DNA from 3 places in the Ammoniphilus oxalaticus genome. Region 1 is predicted to be linked to each of the others. Evidence: riboswitches for the same ligand, from Rfam matches in the RefSeq annotation. Region 1 holds a riboswitch; each other region holds the start of a gene.
What was found. Region 1 has a riboswitch for cyclic di-GMP ahead of BEP19_RS04680 (anti-repressor SinI family protein). Riboswitches for the same ligand answer to the same signal wherever they lie in the genome.

Region 1 (4,214 bases):
AATAAGTTATCCAGTTTTTAATGTAAAAGAGATTAGGGTCAGTATCAAGTATTGCCTGAATTAAATGTTTTACATCGAGATAATCTACTTCTTTGTCATCAAAAAAACCATTTGGGTTTACAGTTGAAAGTGCTTCGTAAATTGAAGCGTAGGAATTGGGGTACATATCCTGTAATTCCTCTTTCGAAAAACCTGCTAAATTATAATTAGCTGATGCCACCTTACTAGTGAAATCAAAAAGCGATACAAAAAGGATCAACGTTGCTAAAGCTATATTTAAAGACACCTTGATTGATTTTTTATTCATTAAACCGAATCCCACCTTTCCGCTAATCACTAAGAAATGGTAAGAACCTATGCATTGAGAGTTTTTCCATTCTCTTAATCTATTATTAATATATGAAAGGTGATTCATTGAGGATTGTGCTGAAGTCCTTGGATAATAAAAATGTTAATAGGATGAGGTGAAATTGAAAGATTTTTTAATGTGTGTTTTATTATGATAACGTTTTAGACACAAACTCAGAAATTGATAGGAGGAATAGGTGATGAAGAAAAATGTGCTCGTTGGAGCAAAGAAATTGAGAAGGAAGGTGAAGTTGTAGTTACTGATGCCATGGGGAGCAAGGATTTAGTTCATGTAGATTGCTTATATGATTATGTACTTAGGGCGAACAAGCAAGAATATTACGACAGCTTTGAAGACTATAGGAGAGAAAACGAGTAGTGTACTGTTAGTTGAAACACGGTACTTAAAAAAGGGGAGAAACAGAAATGAAAAAGAAAATCACGATTTTTATTCTAGGTTTAATGACTATCTTACTATCCGCGTGTAGTACGGAATCGGATACGGTAAACCACAATATATCTAAGTCTGCAGATTCATTCGAGGTAAACAGGAGGATAGTGTTCTTCAATGGCATAACAGACAAATACCTCCTAACCGTTGAGGGGTTGTGTTCATTGGATATCACTGGCGATAAGGCGTTACGTGTGACATGCAAAGTTGGTGAAGGAGAGTACAAGCGCCATTACTTAGGGTTAAGTGATAATGTGAGTTATTTCGTAGAGCAAGTAGATTCAGCTAATGTTGATCCGTTTCATTATCGTGTGGTATTCAGGCCAGAATCAATTGTTCCTGATATAGACATTCAGACAAGTAAATAAAGCATTTGCAGTACGAGCATAAACAGACATAAAAAATAGCCAGGACTTCCCGACTAATCTTTTCGACACATTAGATTATAGCATATATGGGAGGGGTCCGACTATGAGATCACTAGATATAGAGGTAAACGATAGAAATAGGCTGGAATTTGATATAATGGATATACCGTCCAGTTGTGTGATTGTGATTTGCGAAGGGAAAGCAAAAGTCAGAGAGCTTCCTCCATTCGGTGAATATAGAATCTTAACATATCAGGGGAAGGTGAAGCGGATGAGAAGGGAAGAAGGGGAAGAGTTTTGAGTATAATTAGGATTGAAGGTACACGGCCAGCAGAGCTTGAGGAACAACAGATACTTGAGAAAATTGAAAACTTGTTATTAGAGCAACAAGTTCACACTTTGGAAAATACACTTTCCGATACAATTAGTTTCTTTTCAACTTGGACAGCAATGGCTGGAGTGTTTTTAGCGGCACTCTTGGTTATTGCAGGATGGATAATGAAAAGAGTTTTTGATAAAAAACTAACTCAAGTTACGAATATATCATCTGATATAACTGGCAAATTTGAAGTTTTGAAAGATGTCGAACAAAAAGTAAATTCAAAATTCAATACAATCCAAGAAATTAACGAGTATTTCATAAAGTCTAAAAAAGAATGGGAGAAAATTAAAGAAATACAAGATTTTCAGTATAAAGAAATAAACATTGGTTAATATCGGCTCTAGGTTTTCCATTCTCATATAGCTGCACCATTTGGTGTTTAAATTCGGATGTGAACGTTCTTCTTGCTCTTCTTTCGGTCATTGTAGATCCCCTCGTTTCTGTTAGTTTGATTCTACAAGACCTTAATTTAATTGTCTAACTAAGTGTATCCGATCTAACTACATAAATCGATAGATGTATAAATCTATACCCGATACTAAAGGCTTGTATAGATTTTGTATAGCAGCCAATGCTAGGTTAGTAGTTAACAACACTTTACATCCTTCTTTTTTGGGGGAAGTGGGTTTACTGAGTATTAATTTATTCGTTTTGATGAATTAACGGAAGGTGAGAATTCTTTTATAAGTATAGTCGAGAAGAAAGGTTACATAGACGTTACTAAAAAGCTATGGTATGTTGTTATTGCATAACCAGCAAGGGGCAAACTATTCGAAAGATTGGGACGCAAAGCTACAAATCTAAGGTATTTTATACTAAGATGGTTGAGCTACCTGGATTTTACACTTGAAGGGTGAGAAATCATGGTTAAAAAAGAGAAAGATAAAGAGGTGTTGGATCAAGAGTGGGTAAACTTAATCCTCGAGGCTAAGGAGATCGGGATATCGAAAGAGGAATTACGTGAATTTTTAATAAATAAGATGAGGATATCTGTTTAATATAATTTCGTACTTGCATGTTTATTTTTTGAAAATGCTTTCATTCTCTAGTACTTCATTTTTTTTTAATTTTAAGAAATCTCTAAAGTCTTCTTTTGATATATTTGAAGCCATCGCAAATTTAACCAATTTTATAGTTTTTTCATCAAGATTATTATATATATTAAGATTGATTACATTCACGCACAATACACCTCCATATAAAAAGACTATAGCATAATGGCTCATGTATCAGCAAGGTCTTCGATGTTTACATAATATTGATGATTAAAACCTTAACATGATCTTTAGATTAAAGCCCGCTGGGTGATCGTGGATACAGAGAAGCAGGAACGTGCTTATGTTTTTCAGCGGTGTCAGAAGAGAGTGTAAGCAAAGATATAACCCCTACAAATGAGTGGGGGTTATATCTTTTGCTATGTCTTTATCTTAAATAAAATTAGGGAACTTTTCCTAATGATTTTCGTCTATAATATAGATGTAAAATAATAGGAGGTTAGAAATGCCGAAAATATTTCATTTTTGTATCATTGTTATAAGTTCTTTATCAGTTTTAGTAGGATGTGGTGCAAATTCTACAAGTAATACTGATGTGGAATTAAGTCCAACTTTTATTGTTGAAGGCTCAGAAATACAAGGTATTGAAGGCAAGATCGCTATTTTTCCTTCAGAGTTTATTGCTGAACAGACGAATAAATATTTGTGGCATTTTTGGGGCGTGGGTGATGAGAGTTTTGAATTCAGGGTAGAGGCTATAGACATTCAAACAGGAGAAAAAATCAATCCATTCCCATTGGACGTTCCTACAAAGGTTTTGCCTAGTCCTCTTAGAGGAGCGGAGGCTACATCACCGTCATCTGTGACGCTTCCCAAATCAGGAATTTGGCAGTTAGATGCCTATGTGAATGAAGAATTATTTGGAAGCATAATAGTTGAAGTAAATTGATAGGAAAAAATAAGCCTTCGCCATAACAGTGAGGGCTTATTTTTGAATTTAGTAAGAATAGTATATGTAGTTTTTTATTAAATCTGGCAAGTTGAATTGACCAACTTCTATTTTTGGTTGACATATGTTTTAGTGGCTGGTGGTTCATATGATCGAAATTTGTCAAGTAATTTGCTTGGTTCCGAGTCGACAAACGCCATTGAAAGATATTTATCGTGCATAAACTGCTCCTTCGCCATATGATTAAGCAGCTCTAGCAGTGGATCGAAGTATTGATTGATGTTTAGGAGGCCACAAGGTTTTTGATGAAGGCCTAGTTGAGCCCAAGTGAAAATTTCAAAGAACTCTTCTAAAGTTCCTGGTCCACCCGGTAAAGCAATAAACCCATCTACAAGTTCTGCCGTCTGAGCTTTCCTCTCATGCATAGAATCGACAATAATTAGCTCTGATAATTTTTTATGAGAAATTTCTCTTCGTTCTAAAAAACTTGGCATAATCCCAATTACCTCTCCACCTTCTTCTAAAATGGAATCCGCAACTGCACCCATAATGCCAACACTTGCACCGCCGTAGACAAGTGTAATATCGCGCTTAGCTAGTTCTTTACCCAATTTTTTTGCAGTTTTTATATAAACATCTGATGATCCTTTACTGGAACCACAAAATACAGCTACCTTTTTCACTGTACTCGCCTCCTTATGAATTAGCGTTTCTATTATAC
Region 2 (4,214 bases), on a different contig from region 1:
TGGAAACGATCAGCACGGCAATCAGCGCTGCGGAAACAGGTCACTTAGTGTTGGCGACACTTCATACTACGAACGCGCCGCAGACGATCGATCGAATCATTGATGCCTTTCCGACAGGTCAACAACAGCAAGTCCGTTTACAATTATCGAGTAATTTACTTGGCGTGTTGGCTCAACGGTTGATTCCGCTACTTGATGGAAGTGGTAGAACCGCAGCTTTTGAGGTGATGGTCAATTCAACCGCGATTGCAAATTTGATCAGGCAAGAAAAAGCGCACCAGATTAAATCGATGATGGAGACGGGCTCACAACTTGGAATGGTGACGATGGAACAATCGCTTACGCGACTCGTTAATCAAGGAATGATTAACTCGGCAGCCGCTTATGAAATTTGTCCAAGTTTGCTCGGACGATTTGATTAATTGGGTTAATGAGGGAAGGAGGAGCGCCGTATGCTAGAGTTTACGTATTCGGGCTACAATGCTCAACAAAAGAGAATACAAGGGAAGATCGAAGCCCGCGATAAACGGGAAGCATTTCGGAACTTAAAGCAACAGGGTATGCTAATCACACACTTGAATGAACGGAAGCAAACGATCTTGACGAAAGACATTGAGATTTTAACGCCAGGTGTCAAGCAAAGAGACTTTGTCGTGTTTTGCCGTCAATTTGCTACGTTGCTGCGAGCAGGGGTCGGGATTGCCGAAGCGTTACAAATTCTCGTTCAGCAGACGGACAGTAAAGTGTTGAAAAAGGCGCTTGAAATCGTGCTGGAGGATGTGCGGTCTGGCTCATCATTGTCAGTGGCTTGCCAGCAGCAGCGTAAAGTGTTTCCTGTCATCTTTGTCAGCATGGCTCGCGCAGGCGAAACGAGCGGGAGCTTAGATGACATGCTGGACAAACTAGCTGGCTATTTTGAAAAGGAGCACAATGTAAAAGGAAAGATAAAGTCGGCGCTGTTTTATCCGATTGCTGTCGGGATCTTGTCTGTGCTCGTCAGCTTTTTCCTAATGTGGAAAGTGGTGCCCCAGTTTGTTTCTGTATTTCAAAATGTGGGACTCGAGTTGCCTTGGATCACGCGTTTTGTGCTTGGGGTTAGTGAATGGGTCGGCTTGTATTGGTTCCTATTGCTCGGTTTGCCTGTCCTCATTTGGGCTGTTTTGTTCCTCTATGGAAAAAACGAAAAAGGGCGCTATCAAATTGACTGGGTTAAACTGAAGCTGCCGATCGTCGGCTCTTTGCTGATAAAATCTTCACTGGCTCGGTTTAGTCGCACATTCTCGACACTTTACCAAGCGGCGGTGCCTGTTGTGCCGACACTCGCAATTCTCGTCGACATCGTCGGCAATCAAGTCATTTCCCAATCATTGAACCGAGCCCGAGATAACTTGCGCGAGGGACAACCACTGGCCCAACCTTTTAGGGAAAATTCAATCTTCCCGCCAATGGTCTCGCAAATGATTGCGATCGGTGAACAAACGGGGAATCTAGATGAAGTGATGGGGAAAGTAGCGGATTATTACGAGGAAGAAGTGGACCAAATGGCGGAGCGGATGAGGTCGTTGATCGAACCGATCATGTTAGTTGTTGTTTCGTTCATCGTTGGAATTATAGTGCTTGCTGTGTTGTTGCCGATGTTCGCATTATATGAAGGAATGACGTGATTAACAGAGAGACGTCCTCTGTTAACAAGATTGTAACAGGTTCTAGCATTTTCTTCTTGTCGAGAATGGGCTAATTTTATATAATGGAGACACAGGAAATGAGTGGTAATTATAAATGGGTCGTGATGATTTTCATTCTGTAGATGGGCGCTTAGAATGAAGGAAACGAGTAGCGCAACCGAACCCGCCTCTATGTTGCGAGGGCGGATTTTTTTTGTTTTTAAAACCTACTAATGGGAGGGAAAGAAACATGAGGGAAGCGTTGAAAAGATTTTGGAACAATCAAAAAGGGGTCACCTTGATCGAGTTACTCGCGGTTGTTGTGATTTTAGGGATTATTGCGGCAATTGCAGCACCGAGTGTTATGACGAACTTTGATAGTGCCAAAACGAATTCGGATGCTCAGACGGAAGCAATAATTAAAGATGCGGTGCAAAGGTTTGCTTTGGATAATCCGATACCAGAGGATGGCACCATTAAAATAAAGGTTCATTTAGTAGATGGTGGTTATTTACAGGACGTGCCGAAGCAGTCGTCTAATAATCAATATTTTACAGAAGTAAAAATAACTGTTAATGCAAATGGTAAAATAGTATTTAATGGATTTAAAACAGCCAATGAAAAGCCTACGACATAATAAGAATAATAATTCGAAATACCCCCCCTTCAAGGAGGGGCTTTGTTTACGGAGTATAGCGGTTGATTTGTGAAAAATGGGGGTGACTGACTATGTGGATGGCGTTGAAAAGATTTTGGAACAATCAAAAAGGGGTAACCTTGATCGAGTTACTCGCTGTAGTTGTCATTTTGGGTATCATCGCCGCAATTGCGGCACCAAGTGTGATGACTAACTTTAATAGTGCAAAAGTTAATAGTGATGCCCAAACCCAGGCAATTATTGAGGATGCTGCAAAGCGAATGGTGCTGGATCTTACAAGTCACACGAGGACAGAGGGGATTAATCAGCCTGAAACCTCTCGGCTGGGATATGTAAAGTTTGACAAAGAATCAATAGAATTAACGGATTATTTGGATGTAAAATCTAATGATGCACAAATTCCAACTGCTGAAGATTCAAATAAATTCTTTAGATTAAAGATAGTTCAAGGAAAAGTAACTGTTACTATAGGTGAGTCTACACCAATCGATTAAACTAAATAATTTAGAAGACAATCCCCATAGGGCTTGTCTTCTTTTCTTTTTTCGTACATGATTAAGCTAACACCCATTAGAAGGAGGCCTCTATGAACACTCTTATCTTCATTTTCATCACACTTCTATCCCTTTTCCTCGCATCGTTCCTCAACGTTGTCGCTATCCGTATTCCAAAAGGGGAATCGATCGTGTTTCCCGCTTCACATTGTGTCCATTGTGAACATCGCTTGGGTCCACTAGACTTGATCCCTGTTATTAGTTTCTTTCTATTAAAGGGAAGATGTCGCTATTGTCAGGCGAAGGTTTCCTATATTTACCCTGTGGGGGAGATGTTCACCGCTAGCGTGCTCGTTTATACTAGTTACAAGGTAGGCTGGGGATTGGAGTTGCTGATTGCTTTGCCGTTAATGGCATTCCTCGCTTCGATTACAATCAGTGATTTATTGTATAAAATTATTCCGAATAAAGTGAACTTATTTTTCTTCATTTATTTCATGATGGTTCGCCTATTCTACTATCCGCAACCGCCGCTTACGTATTTGATCGGTATGTTGGTCGGCGGCGGGTTGTTGTTATTGATTGCGATTGTTAGCCGCGGCGGGATGGGCGGCGGTGATATCAAACTAATGGCTGTCGTTGGGATGGCGCTTGGCTGGCAGCCGGTGATTGTCTCTTTTTTGTTGGCGTCCTTGTTCGGCGGATTAATCGGTGTCATCCTGTTGCTGGCGAAAGTAGTTAAACGAAAACAAGCGATTCCATTTGGCCCTTTTTTAGCGGCTGGTATTTTCGTTACATATTTTTGGGGGAATGAGATCATTTTAGCTTATCTGAACTGGATCCTTCGTTCCTAAAAAGGGAGCTAGCGTGATGTTAAACTGGGGAATTTGGAAAAATAAAAGAACGGTAGGTTTGGAAATAAAGGATACGATCATCAAATTGGTAGAACTGGAGCGAACAGGGGAAGACGTCCAAATTAAGAAGTTTTATAGTGAGCCGATCCCTGCGGGGGTGGTCACGGCGGGACAGATCGTTGATCAGGACCATTTCTTTGAGATCCTTTTTTTGATGAAAGAGAAGACAGGACTGAAAAACCAGTCAATTCATTTGGCGATCGATTGCCAACAAGTATTGCTGCGTCCTTTACAGATAAGTAACGCGCCAAAAAAAGAATTAAGAAAAGCGATTGAGCTAGAAATTGAGAACCAAATTCAACCGCCTTTTGATGAATATGTTTTTGACTTTTCAATTTTAAATGATGTGGAAACAGGCGACGGGGAGGAACGTCTGGAATTGATGCTCGTGATCGCCCCAAAAGCCTACATAACCTCTTATGTCGATCTGTTGCGAGAACTTGATCTGAATCCGAAAAGTGTGGACTTGGGCCCACTGTCCGTC
Region 3 (4,214 bases), on a different contig from region 1:
ACGTATCTTTCAGCTTCGGCCTATCACAATCCATTTACAGCGAACTGGACGCATCATATCCACTATCACAGTCGGTATACGCTAATCACAACAGCATAGCACCAACACAACAAGCCTTATTTGACGATAAGGTTCTTTCGTATGCGGCAAAACAGGCGATATATGCGAATAGGGAAGCGGAAGCCGCGGCAAAGCAACAAATATACGCCAATCGACAATGGGCTTATCCATTATTACAGTCCATCTATTCGGATTACGTGATGTATTCGAAGGATTTTCCGCTGAGCCAATCAGTGTATGCAGATAGATCAATGAGCTTTCCGTTGGGTCAAGTCATCGTTAAGGATGTGGAATCAGATTATTCGTTGTCTCAATCCATTTACGAGGTGACAGAAACATCCACACCATTACGCCAAACGATCTATGCTGATGTACAGGCGATAGCGCACACGAAACAAGTCATTTGGACGGATCGGGATTATAGCTACCCGCTATTGCAACGTATCATCGATCCCGACAAGTCCATCATCGGTCATATCAAGCTAGAGGGCGAGAGGGTCTTATACGTCTACCTAGTGGGCGAGCGCGAGTTATATGTCGAGTTAAAAGGAGGGTTGCCTATGCGTGATAATCAGAATTTCTCTATGGTGTCGGGTGACTCGAAGCTGATTGATGTAACCGTTGAGGGTGTGGACATGGCTGGCGTTACATCCGCTAAGTGGACGATGTATCAATATGGCGTGTGGAAGTTGTCCAAGACATTGCGGGAGGGCCTATCAATTAATGGCGATGTATTGCACATTGAGCTAAGTCCAAGTGATACAGAGGAGCTTACAGGTGTTTATACGCATGAGATCGAGATTGTGGACTCCAACGGAAATGTAAGCACGATTACAAGAGGAAAAATAACGCTAGAGCAGAGAGCGCCTAAGTGTCATATTCACTCTAGTTAGGAATAGAATACAATGAGTAATATCTCGTCGTCGCCTCCACCCTTTCGTTCTTTTATGAGCGAAGGGGTCTTTTTATTCACGATGTGTAATGAATCGAATAGGATGTATTAGCTCCTCGGTTTATTAATTGCTCATATATCTATGCCCCGCTGTTCTTTATTGGATAGTGGGGCTATTTTTTTGTGAATAATTACATTTGGGTGTAGGCATAATAAAATAACATCATGAGTGGCATAAGTTATCCCCTTCCATTAACCCTCTGTTGATTGTCAGCGGAGGGTTAAATCATTCACATAACATCATCAACAGAATAGGATGTATTGTCCCCTCGTTCGTGTTCGGACGGTTTATATAAAGTAAGTCCTACTCTCCGTACTGGATTGTGGGACTTACTGTTGTGTATATAATTACAAATAGTTAAAGGTATAACAAAAGCCGTCTTTACAGTGTTCTATATCCTATATCTGGTTTAGCCTTGCTATCTGTTATTGTACGGGTCTATTTCTAAACCTCAAAGGTGTGAATATTATTATAAGGATGATAAGAAGAAATGTTAGATTTAAAACGTTGAACTAAATTGAGCGTAAACTGTTTATAAATTTACAGTTTAAACAAAAAGTGTTAGTTTGTCACCAAATTTATGTGATATAATTTCCATTAACCAGAAAGGGGCAAACCAACCGAAAGGTTGGGACGCAAAGTCACAAGTCTAAGGTTTTGTACTAGGACGGCTGGATTACCTGGATTTTACACTTAAAGGGTGAAAAATCATGGTTAAAAAAGAGAAGGATAAAGATATGTTGGATCAAGAGTGGGTAAACTTAATCCTCGAGGCAAAGGAGATCGGGATATCGAAAGAGGAAATACGTGACTTTTTAATACATAAGATGAGTATATCTATTTAATATAACTTTGTCTTTGGGAAGAAGTATAAAGAGGATTGTGATCTATGATCATTGAAAAAAATAATACCCCTTCTTGATATTATTTAGTCCTTCGAACTATATTCTATTTCGAAGGATATTTTTATTGTACTTAGGCATTATCAGAATTATTTACATGTTTATTTTTTGATACTGCTTCTAGTCTCTAGTACCTCATTCTTTTTTAATTTTAAGAAATCTCTAAAATCTTCTTTTGATATATTCGAAGCCATCGCAATTTTAACCAAACTTATAGTCTCTTCATCAAGATTTTTATATAAATTAAGATTGATTACATTCACGCACAATACACCTCCATATATAAGAAGAATATAGCATAATGGCTCATGCATCAGCAAGGTCTTCGAAGTTTACATAATATTGATGATTAAAACCTTAATCTGTAGATCAATGGGCACTGGGTGATTGTGGAGTCCGAGAAGTAGGAAACTGCTTATGTATGACGGCGGTAACAGAAGAAGAGTTTATTCAAAGAGGTAGTCCTTCTGTCCTTAAACGAAAGCAGGGTGGGTTAATCTATGCATAATTTCAGATAGGTGGAGGATAATATGAATACTCTCCCTGAGTCCAGAGAGGCTCATTTTCTCCTAACCAATGGAGCATAGCCCCGCTGTCCTTAATCGGATGGTGGGGCTATTTTTGTTTACTCATGAATGTGTAGCAATTCATTGAATTCACCATAGGGTACTACGAAAGATTAGTACTTATCGAATTCAAATTGTCGAGTTAAACTATGCTCAATGAATCAAAGGGGAGAGGTGCCATAAAATAATGGAAACGATAGAAAAGGGAAAATGGTCAACTGCTTTAAGCGTTGTAGGGATTGCGTTGTTTATCTCTAGTTATTTAATTTCTGACGATCCTAATTTAGGTGAAAAGATTCTCATCGGGATAGTTTTTTTCTCAGGAATTGGATCTATGATCGCAAGTGTTTTTTTGGGAGTTGCGGCTATTAAGTCGAAAGAAAATGGACTACTCAAATATGTTGGTCCATTGATGATCTTAATCCTCATTTTAGGAATACTCCTATTTCCTTTGTTGTTGGGCTTAAATTTTGCACCATAGTCTTTTCCAAAAATAGGTTACTTGGAAACATGTTGTGAAATACGATCGGGTAGAGGGGCAATGTTGGGACTGTGGTAATTTTTAGCAAATCAACTGGTCTTATATGAGTTAATGATTTGTTAATTGTCTATTTAGAGGGATTTAACAGTCCATCATTATAATTGTAAGTAAATAATGGGCATATAAGATTTTTGTGTGGAAGGTGATCCAGTGTGATATTACTTATATTGTGTTGCGTAGTTCTTTTAGGACTAAGTGTTCTAACGGCCTCTCCTCAAGAAGTTCAAAAACATCAAGAAGATTTTATTCCCCAAAAGTATTTTTCAGACTTAGCATAAACTCAATCCATCTCTGTCATAGTAAAACCCTTCGCTACTATATCGAAGGGTTTTTTCTTTGTTTACTCATCACTTCTTCCGCTCTTTTCAAAGCATATAAAAACCTCTCCTTATCGCCGCTGCTCCTAAATTCCTCCCAGGCCCTTTTCAACATGATTGGATGGGGTCTGTCCTTAAGGATCGTGTACTTTTGCTCAATCATGTCTAATACCAAATTCTTTCTTCCAATTAGATGACTGGACTGCAAAAGTATTTCGCCTCTCTCTTTCATTGGGATTCCAAAACCAGATAAGAGCTCATCGTTTGTTTTCAGTTGGGCAATCATTGGTGCAACAATATCGATTAGGTCTAACGTGAGGGTATCGTGAAGAATTTGTGTGATGTGGACTTTTACCATAATGCACCTCCTGAATTTATAGGTAAATAGTATCATTCGGAGGCGGAGGAAGGGATGACGGTGTTGTGAAACTAAATAACCTAAAATACCGAGAAGGTATTTTGGGTTTAATGAGACCAGTAGGTCACTAAATTTATTATGAGTGGCCGCTGTTTAAGGGGAAAGCGAGCCAAACCCTTTGTAGGTCCCAATACTGTAAGTAAGGACAAGATTATTTTTATAGCATGTTGCAGACAAAAGTCAATAGACAGGGAACGGGCGTTCTTGTTCCGAGTATGTCCAGTGGGGGCTGGATTTCACTTTTTTATACGTTAGGATCATCATTTATGTATGCGGTATGGAAAATTGCAACCTCCCTAGATTTCATACGAAGTACAATTAAATAGCCATCTGGGGTAACTAAACAAACACGTCTTGTGTGGTCGTATCGCTTTCTCTTAGAGTCCCAACCAGCATAGATTCGGATGGATCAGTTAGTGCCTTTTTAATCCATCCGAATCTCTATGATGTCTAAGTT

Region 2: another riboswitch for cyclic di-GMP. It lies ahead of BEP19_RS06895 (prepilin-type N-terminal cleavage/methylation domain-containing protein); the one in region 1 lies ahead of BEP19_RS04680 (anti-repressor SinI family protein).
Region 3: another riboswitch for cyclic di-GMP. It lies ahead of BEP19_RS16285 (anti-repressor SinI family protein); the one in region 1 lies ahead of BEP19_RS04680 (anti-repressor SinI family protein).

What each region holds. Positions count from the first base shown of each region.
Region 1 covers NZ_MCHY01000006.1:534,241-538,454, forward strand. The annotation lists gene BEP19_RS04660 (transglutaminase domain-containing protein) at 1-307, opposite strand, end outside; gene BEP19_RS04665 (beta-sandwich lipoprotein) at 775-1,167, shown strand; gene BEP19_RS04670 (XtrA/YqaO family protein) at 1,271-1,468, shown strand; gene BEP19_RS04675 (hypothetical protein) at 1,465-1,881, shown strand; cyclic di-GMP riboswitch class I at 2,301-2,386, shown strand; gene BEP19_RS04680 (anti-repressor SinI family protein) at 2,413-2,547, shown strand; gene BEP19_RS17555 (hypothetical protein) at 2,569-2,730, opposite strand; gene BEP19_RS04685 (DUF4871 domain-containing protein) at 3,050-3,493, shown strand; gene BEP19_RS04690 (LOG family protein) at 3,601-4,176, opposite strand.
Region 2 covers NZ_MCHY01000008.1:144,654-148,867, forward strand. The annotation lists gene BEP19_RS06885 (type IV pilus twitching motility protein PilT) at 1-422, shown strand, start outside; gene BEP19_RS06890 (type II secretion system F family protein) at 453-1,664, shown strand; cyclic di-GMP riboswitch class II at 1,775-1,857, shown strand; gene BEP19_RS06895 (prepilin-type N-terminal cleavage/methylation domain-containing protein) at 1,915-2,301, shown strand; gene BEP19_RS06900 (type II secretion system protein) at 2,394-2,816, shown strand; gene BEP19_RS06905 (prepilin peptidase) at 2,909-3,670, shown strand; gene pilM (type IV pilus biogenesis protein PilM) at 3,687-4,214, shown strand, end outside.
Region 3 covers NZ_MCHY01000012.1:304-4,517, reverse strand. The annotation lists gene BEP19_RS16290 (hypothetical protein) at 1-953, shown strand, start outside; cyclic di-GMP riboswitch class I at 1,614-1,697, shown strand; gene BEP19_RS16285 (anti-repressor SinI family protein) at 1,724-1,858, shown strand; gene BEP19_RS16280 (anti-repressor SinI family protein) at 2,017-2,178, opposite strand; gene BEP19_RS16275 (hypothetical protein) at 2,669-2,962, shown strand; gene BEP19_RS16270 (hypothetical protein) at 3,338-3,697, opposite strand.